DNA from 3 places in the Thauera sp. 27 genome. Region 1 is predicted to be linked to each of the others. Evidence: predicted binding sites of a transcription regulator. Region 1 holds the regulator's gene; each other region holds the start of a gene.

Region 1 (3,271 bases):
CCGCATGCCGTACCGCATGCATGCCTGGTATTTGCGCGAACTCTACCTGCACAACAAGTTGATCCAGCCAGGGGCCTTGCAGGTCGCCGGTGAGGCGCTCGACCTCGCGGCCGTTTCGCAGCCGCTCTATGCGGTTGCGGCCGAGGACGATCACATCGCGCCGTGGCTGCAAACCTTCAAAGTGGTGCATCACGTTGGCGGACCGGTGCGGCAGGTATTGTCGAGTTCCGGGCATATCCTGGGCATCGTCAATCCCGTCGTCGACCCGCCCAAGCGCCACTACTGGGTCGAAGCCAGCACACGCGACGATACGCCGGAAACCTGGCGTCAGCGCGCCAAGCGTTGCGAGGGGAGCTGGTGGGAAGATTGGATGCGCTGGCTCAAGCCACGCTGCGGCGCGCTCGTGGCGGCGCGCCCGGTGTCGACCGAGGCTTTTCCCGCGCTTGCCGATGCGCCAGGGCAGTACGTGCTCGAGCCCTGAACGGCTACCGTGCTGCAACGGCCTCAGGCGTTGTGCCGTGCCAGGCGTGCAGGGTCGTGCAGGGTGATGCGCTTGCCCTGCACGCTGATCAGGCCTGCTTCGCTGAGGTCATGGAAGATTCGCGACAGCGTCTCGGGGGTCAGGTTGAGGCGCGAGGCGATCACCTGCTTGCTGGTGGGAAGCGCAATCTCGCATGGCGTGTCGCTGTCCGCCACCTGCAGCAGGTAGCCGATGACGCGCTGCATGCTCGAGCGCAGCGAGTAGGTTTCGACGTCCTGGATCAGGCTGTGCAGACGAATCGCCATGCCGGCCAGCAGTTTGTGAGCGAAGGTCGAATCCTGGTCGATGAGTTCGGTCACGACCGCCTGGCCGACATGGATCAGCACCGTGTCGCACAAGGCCTCCGCAAAGACCGGGTAGGGGTGGTTCATGAACATCACCGCCTCGCCGAAGCTCTGCATCGCACCCACGATCTCGACCACCTTCTCGGTGCCCTGTGGCGACGAGAAGGCCAGCTTGATCTGGCCCGATACGACGAAATAGAAGCCGTGGGGCTGGTCGCCGCGCTGGAACAGCACTTCGCCCCTGCCGACATGCCGATCGCGGGTGTAGCGCGACACACGCTGGATATCCGACTCCGACAACTCACTGAACAGCGGGATGCGATGCAGCAGGGCAGGGATGTCGACATGGGGGTGCTGGGACATTGCTTTGGCTCCGGAACGATTCGTAATCTTACCCGAGACGGGCGACAATACCTGTCGCCCCGAGACCGGCAGCTTGCCAGCCCTTGCAAGGAAAAAGGATGTACTACGCGATCAAACACCTTCACGTCGTCTGCGTCGTGCTCAGCGCAGCGGGTTTCCTGCTGCGCGGCATGTGGATGCTGACGGGCAATCCGATGCTCTCGCACCGGCTCACCCGTGTGTTGCCGCACATCATCGACAGCCTGCTGCTGCTGTCAGCGATCACGCTGGCGGTCATGATCGCGCAGTACCCGTTTGCCGCCGACTGGGTGACCGCCAAGGTCGGTGGCCTGGTTGCATACGTGCTGCTTGGCACGCTTGCACTCAAGCGCGGCCCGACCAAGCCGGTGCGTGCGGGCGCCTTTGCGGCCGCCCTGTCCGTGTACGTATGGATCGTGTCGGTCGCCTTCACCAAGAATCCCGCAGGCTTCCTTGCCTGAACAATGGCGGCCGTCGAGGCGGGGCGGCCAGCGTCAGCGCGCGCCGTGCTGGTGCTGGATCAGGCGCTTGAGCCCGGTGGGATCGAGCAACTGCACGTGCTTCTGTTGCACCGAGATCAGCCCTTCGTCCTGGAAGCGGGAGAAAGCGCGAGACACCGTCTCGAGCTTGAGCCCCAGGTAGGAACCGATCTCCTCGCGCGTCATGCGCAGGTGGAATTCCTGCGCCGAGAAGCCGCGCGCATTGAAGCGCTGCGACATGTTGAGAAGGAACGCCGCCAGCCGTTCCTCGGCGCGCATCGAACCGAGGAGCATCATCACGCCGTGGTCGCGCACGATCTCGCGGCTCATCACCTTGTGGAACTGCAGTTGCAGGCCTTCCACTTCGTGTGACATCTGCTCGAGCTTGTCATAGGCGATCACGCAGACCTCGCTGTCCTCGAGGGCGATCGCATAGCAGGTATGCGACTCTGCACTGATGCCGTCGAGGCCGAGAATCTCTCCGGTCATCTGGAAGCCGGTCACCTGATCGCGGCCGTCTTCGAGCAGCACGTCGGTCTTGAACGAACCGGCGCGGATGGCGTAGATCGCCTCGAACGGATCGCCCGCACGATACAGGCTTTGCTGGCGCTTGACCTTGCGCCGCGCGCCAACGAGTTCGTCCAGGCGGTTCAACTCGCTGTCGGACATCCCGAAGGGCAGGCACAACTCGACCAGGTTGCACTGCGAACAGGCAGACTTGAGCCCGTTCACGGTAATTGGCACGCTCGCCCTCATCTGCACGATAATCCTGCTTCCCCGACAAAAGACGCCAGACCTGGCTCAGGAGTGGTTCGATCGGGCAACACATCACGCCCGTTGACCCACGTCAACCAAAAAAACGCGGCGATCTGCCATTGTTTGGCACACACTGCCGCAGCAAGATCATGACAAGCCAGAACCAACTCATCTTCGATCCGCAACTCATCCGCCGATTCGACATCAACGGACCGCGCTACACGTCCTATCCGACAGCGGACCGCTTCGTCGAGGCCTTCAACGCCGATGCGCTCAAGGCCTGGCTCGCAAAAAGGGCGGTCGGCGGCGTCAGCAAACCGCTCTCATTATACTTCCACATCCCCTTCTGTAACACGATCTGCTATTACTGTGCCTGCAACAAGATCATCACCAAGGATCATGGGCGCTCGGCCAAGTATCTGAAATACCTGGCCAAGGAGATCGCGATGCAGGCGGAATGCCTGGAGGGCAGCCGCCAGGTCACGCAGCTCCACCTCGGTGGGGGAACGCCGACCTTCCTGTCGCATGACGAGATGCGCGAGCTCATGGCCGCGGTGCGCGAACACTTCACGCTTGTTCCCAATGGCGAATACTCGATCGAGGTCGACCCGCGCAAGGTCGACTTCGACACCGTGAAACTGCTCGCCGAGCTTGGCTTCAACCGCATGAGCGTTGGCGTGCAGGACTTCGCCGAAGATGTGCAGGCGGCGGTAAACCGCATCCAGAGCTATGACGAGACCAAGCTCGTCATCGACGCGGCACGTGCCACGGGCTTCAAGTCCGTGAGCATGGACCTGATCTACGGTCTGCCCAAGCAGAACGTGATCAGC
Region 2 (3,271 bases), on a different contig from region 1:
CGAGCCGGACGGAAAGGCGCCGCGCTCCTCGATACGGATGACGATGCGCTTCTTCTCCTCGTCGAGCTGGAGCGTGCCCTGGCCGAGCTCCTTCTCGAGCGTCTTGCGCAACTCGTCGGCACTCTTGCTGACCTGGCGCTCGGACACCTCGCGCACCATCGCCTCGTTGCTCGCGTTGGAGGTGTAGGTCTTGAGCTTGGGATCCTCCTTGGAGGTCTCCTGCCGCACGGTATCTATCGGGGTGGGCTTGGGCGGCCCCGGCGAGAACTTGTCGAAGATCGGCGTCGTCCCCATCGGCGACTCGATCGCCGGCACATCGCGCTGCACACCGAAGGCCTTGGTGAGCTCGCCGGCGATCTGCTTGAACTTCATCGCATCCATCTCGGCAAACGAGAGCAGGAGCACGAAAAAACACATGAGCAGCGACATCAGGTCGGCAAATGTCATCACCCAGGCGGGGATGCCGGCCTTCTCCTCCTCGGGCATGTCCATGTGCGCGCCCTCAGCCGCCTTCGGACTTGCGCTTGGCGGGCGGCAGGTAGCTCGTGAGCAGGGTCTCGATCACGCGCGGATTGGTGCCGTTCTGGATCGCCGAGATCGCATCGATGAGCATCGCGTTGAGGCGTGCCTCCTCGGTCATGCGCAGGTTGAGCTTGTCCGCCATGGGCAGGAAGATCATCGTTGCCATCATCGCGCCATACAGCGTGGTCAGCAGCGCCACCGCCATCGCCGGGCCGATCGACTTCGGGTCTTCCATGTTCGACAGCATCTGCACCAGGCCGATGAGGGTCCCGATCATGCCCATCGCCGGGCCGACGTCACCCATGGCGCTGAACACCTTTGCCCCCCAGCGATGGCGCTCGAGCGTGAGAAGGCGCTCCTTCTGCAGGATCTCGCGCACCGTCTCGGGTGCCTGGCCGTCGATCATGAGCTGGATGCCCTGCTGGAAGAAAGGGATGGAAGAGGGCCGGCTCTCGAGCGCCAGCATGCCCTCCTTGCGCGCCACCTGCGCAACCTCCATCACCTCCTTGATGACCTCCTCGGTGTCGGGCAGGCGGAACTTGAACGCCTTCGCCGCCACCTTGAACGCGCCGAGGAACTGCTGCAGCGTGAACTTGCTGAGTACGACGAACAGGCTGCCGCCGACAACGATGAGCAAGGATGGTCCATTGAGGAAGATCATTGCCGACGCACCGAGCACGATGGCCGAGACGACGATGCCCAGCGAGCCCAGCAGCCCAATCAGTGTTGCAAGATCCACGCACGCTCCATTGCGTTGAGCACACCGATGCTCGCCTGCACCACTTCGTGCAGACGCCATCGCGGCCGAATGTCATTGGCCCGAATCATAAGGTTTTTTTGCGCACCGCACGATGGTGCACAACGGGCGTTTGACACTCGTCAAAGCCACCTCAGCGACCACGCACTATGGTGCCCGGGTTCTTCCCTGCCCGCCCGGCCGCCAATGTCCGCACCCAATACGATCGAGCTCGTCTGCCCAGCCGGCAGCCTCCCCGCCCTGAAAACCGCCGTCGACCACGGCGCAGACTGCGTCTATCTCGGCTTCAAGGACGCCACCAACGCGCGCAACTTCACCGGCCTCAACTTCGACCCGCCGCAGATGCGCGAAGGCATCGCCTACGCCCACGCCCGTGGCAAGAAGGTGCTGCTCGCACTCAACACCTATCCGCAGACCGGCAACTGGCCGAGCTGGACGCAGGCCATCGACCGCGCTGCCGAGTTCGGTCTCGATGCCCTGATCCTCGCCGACCCCGGTCTTATGGCCTACGCCGCCAGAACGCATCCGCAGTTGCGCCTGCACCTGTCGGTGCAGGGCTCGGCCACCAGCTACGAGGCGATCAACTACTACCATGAGCGCTTCGGTATCCAGCGCGCGGTGCTGCCGCGCGTGCTGTCCATGGCCCAGGTAGAGAGCGTGGTCGCCAACACACCGGTCGAGATCGAGGTCTTCGGCTTCGGCGGCCTGTGCGTGATGGTCGAGGGCCGCTGTGCGCTGTCGGCCTACGCCACCGGCGAGTCGCCCAACTGCAATGGCGCCTGCTCGCCGGGCAAGCACGTACGCTGGGAAGACACGCCGCGCGGCATGGAGACGCGCCTCAACGGCATCCTCATCGACCGTTTCGCCGACGGTGAGCGCGCCGGCTACCCGACCCTGTGCAAGGGCCGCTTCGAGGTCAACGACGAGACCTACTACGCGCTCGAGGAGCCGACCAGCCTCAACACGCTCGAACTGCTGCCCGAGCTCGCCCGCATCGGCATCCGTGCGATCAAGATCGAAGGCCGCCAGCGCAGCCCAGCCTATGTCGCCCAGGTCACCAAGGTGTGGCGCGCCGCGCTCGACAAGCTCAAGGCCGGCGGCGCCGAAGGCTTCGCAGTGCTGCCGGCGTGGATGGCCGAGCTCAACAAGGTCTCCGAAGGCCAGAGCCATACGCTGGGCGCCTACTACCGCCCGTGGAAGTGAGCGTCGCGCAAGCCGCCTCGCACCGCATCACCCGAACGAACTGAGACCCGCCCGATGAAACTCGCCCTCGGCCCCCTGCTCTATTACTGGCCGCACCAGAGCGTGCTCGACTTCTACGCCGACATGGTCGAAGCACCGATCGACAGCGTCTACCTGGGCGAGACGGTGTGCTCGCGCCGCCACGAACTGCGCCTCGACGACTGGCTCGAGGTCGGCAAGGTGCTCGCCGCGGCCGGCAAGGAAGTGGTCATCAGTACCCAGGGCCTGATCGAATCCGAATCCGACCTCAAGGTACTGCGCCGCATCGTGCGCCAGCACAGCGAGGGCGAGACCGGCTTCCGCGTCGAGGCCAACGACATGGGCGCGGTGCGACTGCTCGCCGAGGCCGGCATCACCGACTGGGTCGCTGGCCCCACACTGAACATCTTCAACCCGAACACGCTGCAGCTGATGATCGACTCGGGCGCCACGCGCTGGGCCGTCGCCCCGGAGATGTCGGGTGCCGCGCTTGCCGAGGTGCGCGAAGCGCTCGCAGCCCCGATCGAAACCGAGGTCTTCGCCTACGGCCGCCTGCCGCTCGCGCATTCGGCGCGCTGCTTCACCGCCCGCCACTTCAACCTGCAGAAGGACACCTGCGAGTTCCGCTGTCTGTCGATCATGGACGGCATCACGCTGCGCACCCGCGAAGGCGAACCCTTCCTGACCCTGAACGGCGTGCAGACCCAGTCGGCACGGGTGCATAACCTGCTCGGCGACCTCGCCGCGGTACGTGGCAACGCCGAAGTCCTG
Region 3 (3,271 bases), on a different contig from region 1:
CGCATCTGCAACCGCAGCGTCTGCAGGCTGAATGCGGCGGCGGCGATGAGCAGGCCGATTCCGCACAGCAATGCGCCCGTGCTCAGTCCGCTGATCATGCAGATCGACCACAGCGCCAGCAGCGCCAGCGTGGCCGGGGACCACACGCGGGTGAAAACCGCAGGGTAGGAGGGCGTGATCTGGAACATCGGTACCACGACCCAGCTCGTTGCCGCCAGCAGGATGCCACCCCAGCCCATCCAGGCCCACACCGCATGCATGTCCACAGCGGTGGGGAGGTCGATCGGCAGGGCGAGACCGCGCCCAAGGGCGAACGCCAGCAGCGTGCCCAGCAGGGTGGCCACCGTCAGCCCGGCCAAGGCCAGGCGCAGGTCGCGCGGCGTTCGGCTGGCACCGTGGTTGGGCGCGGCCTTTGCCAAGGCGATGAGGCTCGAGGCGAGAAAGGCGACGAGCCCGCCGGCCAACAGCATGGCCCCGGTGACGATCGCGGCCGGGATGCCCGCCCCCAGCCCTAGCGAGAGGCTGGCGGCTCCGAACGCGAGGAGCGCGTGGGTGGTCGCCGCGATGCGGCGCGGCGCTGGGAGCGCGGCGCCCGCTGCCACCGGGAGGATCTGCAGCAGCGCGCCCAGCATGACCTGCAGCATAAAGCCAGCAGCGAACAGGTGGACGACTGCCAGGGCGCCCGGTGTCCACCGTGAACTCAGTAGCTCGGCGTCGAACAGCAGCACCAGACCGGCTGCGAGACCGAACAGCGGTGCAGTGAGGAAGAAGCGGAGCGGGGCGGAAAGCGGTGGCGTGTCCTGGTAGGCGAGTCCGGGATTGGCGCTGCTCATGGACGACCGATCAGGATCTCGATCGCGCCGTCGTCACGAAAGTTCGCCTCGTGCCGATAGCCGTCCCGATCGAGCATGCGCAGCAGCGGATGCGGCATGCGATCGATCAGCAGGGTGAAGCTGCTGCCGGGGGCGAGGTCGGCGATTGCCTCCATGGCGCGCTCGAAGGGCTGGGGCGGCTCCAGGCCGCGGGCGTCGACAGTCTTGTTGCTCATGCAGCGTGCTCCCTTGCGAGACGGTGCGACAGGTTGCCCACAACGGCTTCGCTTTGCGCGCCGAGCCGGGTGTCGCACATTGGGTAGAGGATGTTCTCTTCTTTCATGTTGTGCTGCTGCATCATGATCAGCAGCGTTTCGGCCTCGCCCGCGAACTCGTCGGCGTCCTGGTTCTCGAGTGCCGAGGCCAGGCGTTCGAGTGTTGCGCGCATCTCGACGTGCTCGCCGCGCATCACCTGGGTCGGCCCCTGAGTCATTCCGGTCGCCGCCTCGAAGCGCGGGAACAACTCCTGTTCCTCGGCCTGGAAGTGGGTCTCGAGGCTGGAGGTGAAGCGGTTCAGCGCCTTGATCGCAGCCGGCCAGTCCTTGCGGGCGGCAAGGGTCTCGGCCGCTGCGAACTCATGGTCGCAACTGCGGTGGTCATGCGTCATCAGTTCGGCGATCGAGGTCATTTTGCGCTCCGGCGGTGGATGCGCTCATTCTCCTTACCGCGTGTTCATCAGCATTGATAAGTGTCAATTAGGGCGTGCTGATCGGCCGCGCGCAGGCCCCCTCCGAGGTGGGATGGCCTGCGCGCGGCGCTGCAGGCACAATCCTGCCTCGACCTTCCACGGGATGTTTCAGATGCATGACTCCATGGGGCCGAGCGCCTGGGGCAGGATCTTCCTGCCCTTTGCGCTGGGCTATTTCCTTTCCTACCTGCTGCGCACGGTCAATGCCGTGATTTCGCCGGCGCTCACGGGGGAGCTCGGCCTCTCGGCGGCCAATCTCGGTTTGCTCACGAGCACCTATTTCCTCGCCTTCGGGCTGGCCCAGATCCCGGTCGGCATGGCACTCGATCGTTATGGCCCGCGGCGGGTGGAGGCGATCCTGCTGCTGGTTACCGCGGCGGGCGCGGTGCTGTTCGCACTCGGCGAATCGCTCGCCGTGCTCGGCGCCGGGCGTGCGCTCATCGGACTGGGGGTTTCGGCCTGCTTGATGGCAGCGCTCAAGGGTTTTGCGCTGTGGTACCCACCCGAGCGCCAGAGCTCGATGACCGGATTCATCATGGCTTCCGGCGCGATGGGCGCGCTGGTGGCGAGCGCACCGCTCGAGGCCGTGCTGCCGATCCTGGGCTGGCGCGGCGCGTTCTGGGTGGTCGCTGCACTTGCAGTGGTGGCCGCACTGACCATCCACCGCTCGCTGCCCGATGCGCGCTCGAGCGGTCCGCGGGGCAGCCTGGGCGACGGCCTGCGCGTGGTCGCGGGGATCTACGTCTCTCCCGCGTTCTTGCGCTATGCCGCATCTTCGGCCTTCTTCGTGGGCGGCTTCATGGCGATGCAGAGCCTGTGGGCCGTGCCCTGGCTGATGAACGTCAATGGCTTCGACCTTGCAGGGGCGGCGCGCATGCTGGTCGTGCTCAACCTCGGCAGTCTGGTCGGACAGTTGTCGATCGGTTTCCTGGGCGTGCGCCTCGCACGCCTCGGTGTCGGGCCCATGGCCTTGCTGCGCTGGGGTTATGCGCTGTTGGTGCTGATCCAGTGCGCGATCCTGTGGTCGGTCGCGCCGCCGGCAGTGCTCTGGTTCGCCTACGGCATGTTCTCCGCGGTGAACTCGCAGACCTATCTTGCGGCGTCGAGGGACTTCCAGCCCGCGCTGTTCGGCCGCGTGAGCACGGCGATCAACCTGATGGCCTTTGCCGGTGCCTTTGCCGTGCAGTGGGGGCTGGGCGGGGCACTCGACCTGTTGCAGGCCAGTGGGCACTCGATCGAGGCGGCGCTGTGGGTCAGCTTTGCAGGGCTGATCGCGCTGCAGGCGGTGGCCTTCCTGCCCCTGCTGCGCAAGGGCGGGCGCCCTGCGGCCTGAGTCGTGCGCGTGGTCTCAGGCGGCTAGCCCGCAGGCCACGCCCGAGGACCACGCCCACTGGAAGTTGTAGCCGCCCAGGTGCCCGGTGACGTCGACAACCTCGCCGATGAAGTACAGGCCAGGTACCTGGCGCGCCTCCAGCGTCTTTGACGACAGTGCGCGGGTATCGACCCCGCCCAGCGTGACCTCGGCCTTGGCGTAGCCCTGGGTGCCCGAGGGCGTCAGCTGCCAGCCCGACAAGGCGGCGGCGATCGTGCGCAGCTCGGCGTGGCGGTACTGGTTGAGCGGGCGCTGCCAGTCATGCAGTTCGCACCAGGCGTGGGCGAAACGCCGCGGCAGGCGTTCGGCGAGCAGGTTGGCGAGCAGCGTCTTGTCCTG

The links. Region 1 encodes FNR, which switches genes on or off when oxygen is low (the NO sensors DNR and NnrR bind a similar motif). Its sites were predicted from a motif close to TTGANCTAGNTCAA; they were not measured.
Region 2: ubiU (ubiquinone anaerobic biosynthesis protein UbiU) is a predicted target of FNR. The motif match lies at 1,392-1,405, and genes of this name have one in related genera.
Region 3: B447_RS04770 (hemerythrin domain-containing protein) is a predicted target of FNR. The motif match lies at 1,554-1,567, and genes of this name have one in related genera.

What each region holds. Positions count from the first base shown of each region.
Region 1 is NZ_AMXB01000010.1:35,309-38,579, reverse strand. It holds gene B447_RS07105 (PHA/PHB synthase family protein) at 1-481, shown strand, start outside; gene B447_RS07100 (Crp/Fnr family transcriptional regulator) at 505-1,188, opposite strand; gene B447_RS07095 (SirB2 family protein) at 1,287-1,667, shown strand; gene fnr (fumarate/nitrate reduction transcriptional regulator Fnr) at 1,701-2,441, opposite strand; gene hemN (oxygen-independent coproporphyrinogen III oxidase) at 2,591-3,271, shown strand, end outside.
Region 2 is NZ_AMXB01000017.1:24,384-27,654, forward strand. It holds gene B447_RS10975 (flagellar motor protein MotB) at 1-492, opposite strand, end outside; gene pomA (flagellar motor protein PomA) at 503-1,261, opposite strand; gene ubiU (ubiquinone anaerobic biosynthesis protein UbiU) at 1,466-2,482, shown strand; gene B447_RS10990 (U32 family peptidase) at 2,537-3,271, shown strand, end outside.
Region 3 is NZ_AMXB01000006.1:128,080-131,350, forward strand. It holds gene B447_RS04760 (hypothetical protein) at 1-833, opposite strand, end outside; gene B447_RS04765 (DUF2249 domain-containing protein) at 830-1,048, opposite strand; gene B447_RS04770 (hemerythrin domain-containing protein) at 1,045-1,500, opposite strand; gene B447_RS04775 (MFS transporter) at 1,673-2,893, shown strand; gene B447_RS04780 (NAD(P)/FAD-dependent oxidoreductase) at 2,909-3,271, opposite strand, start outside.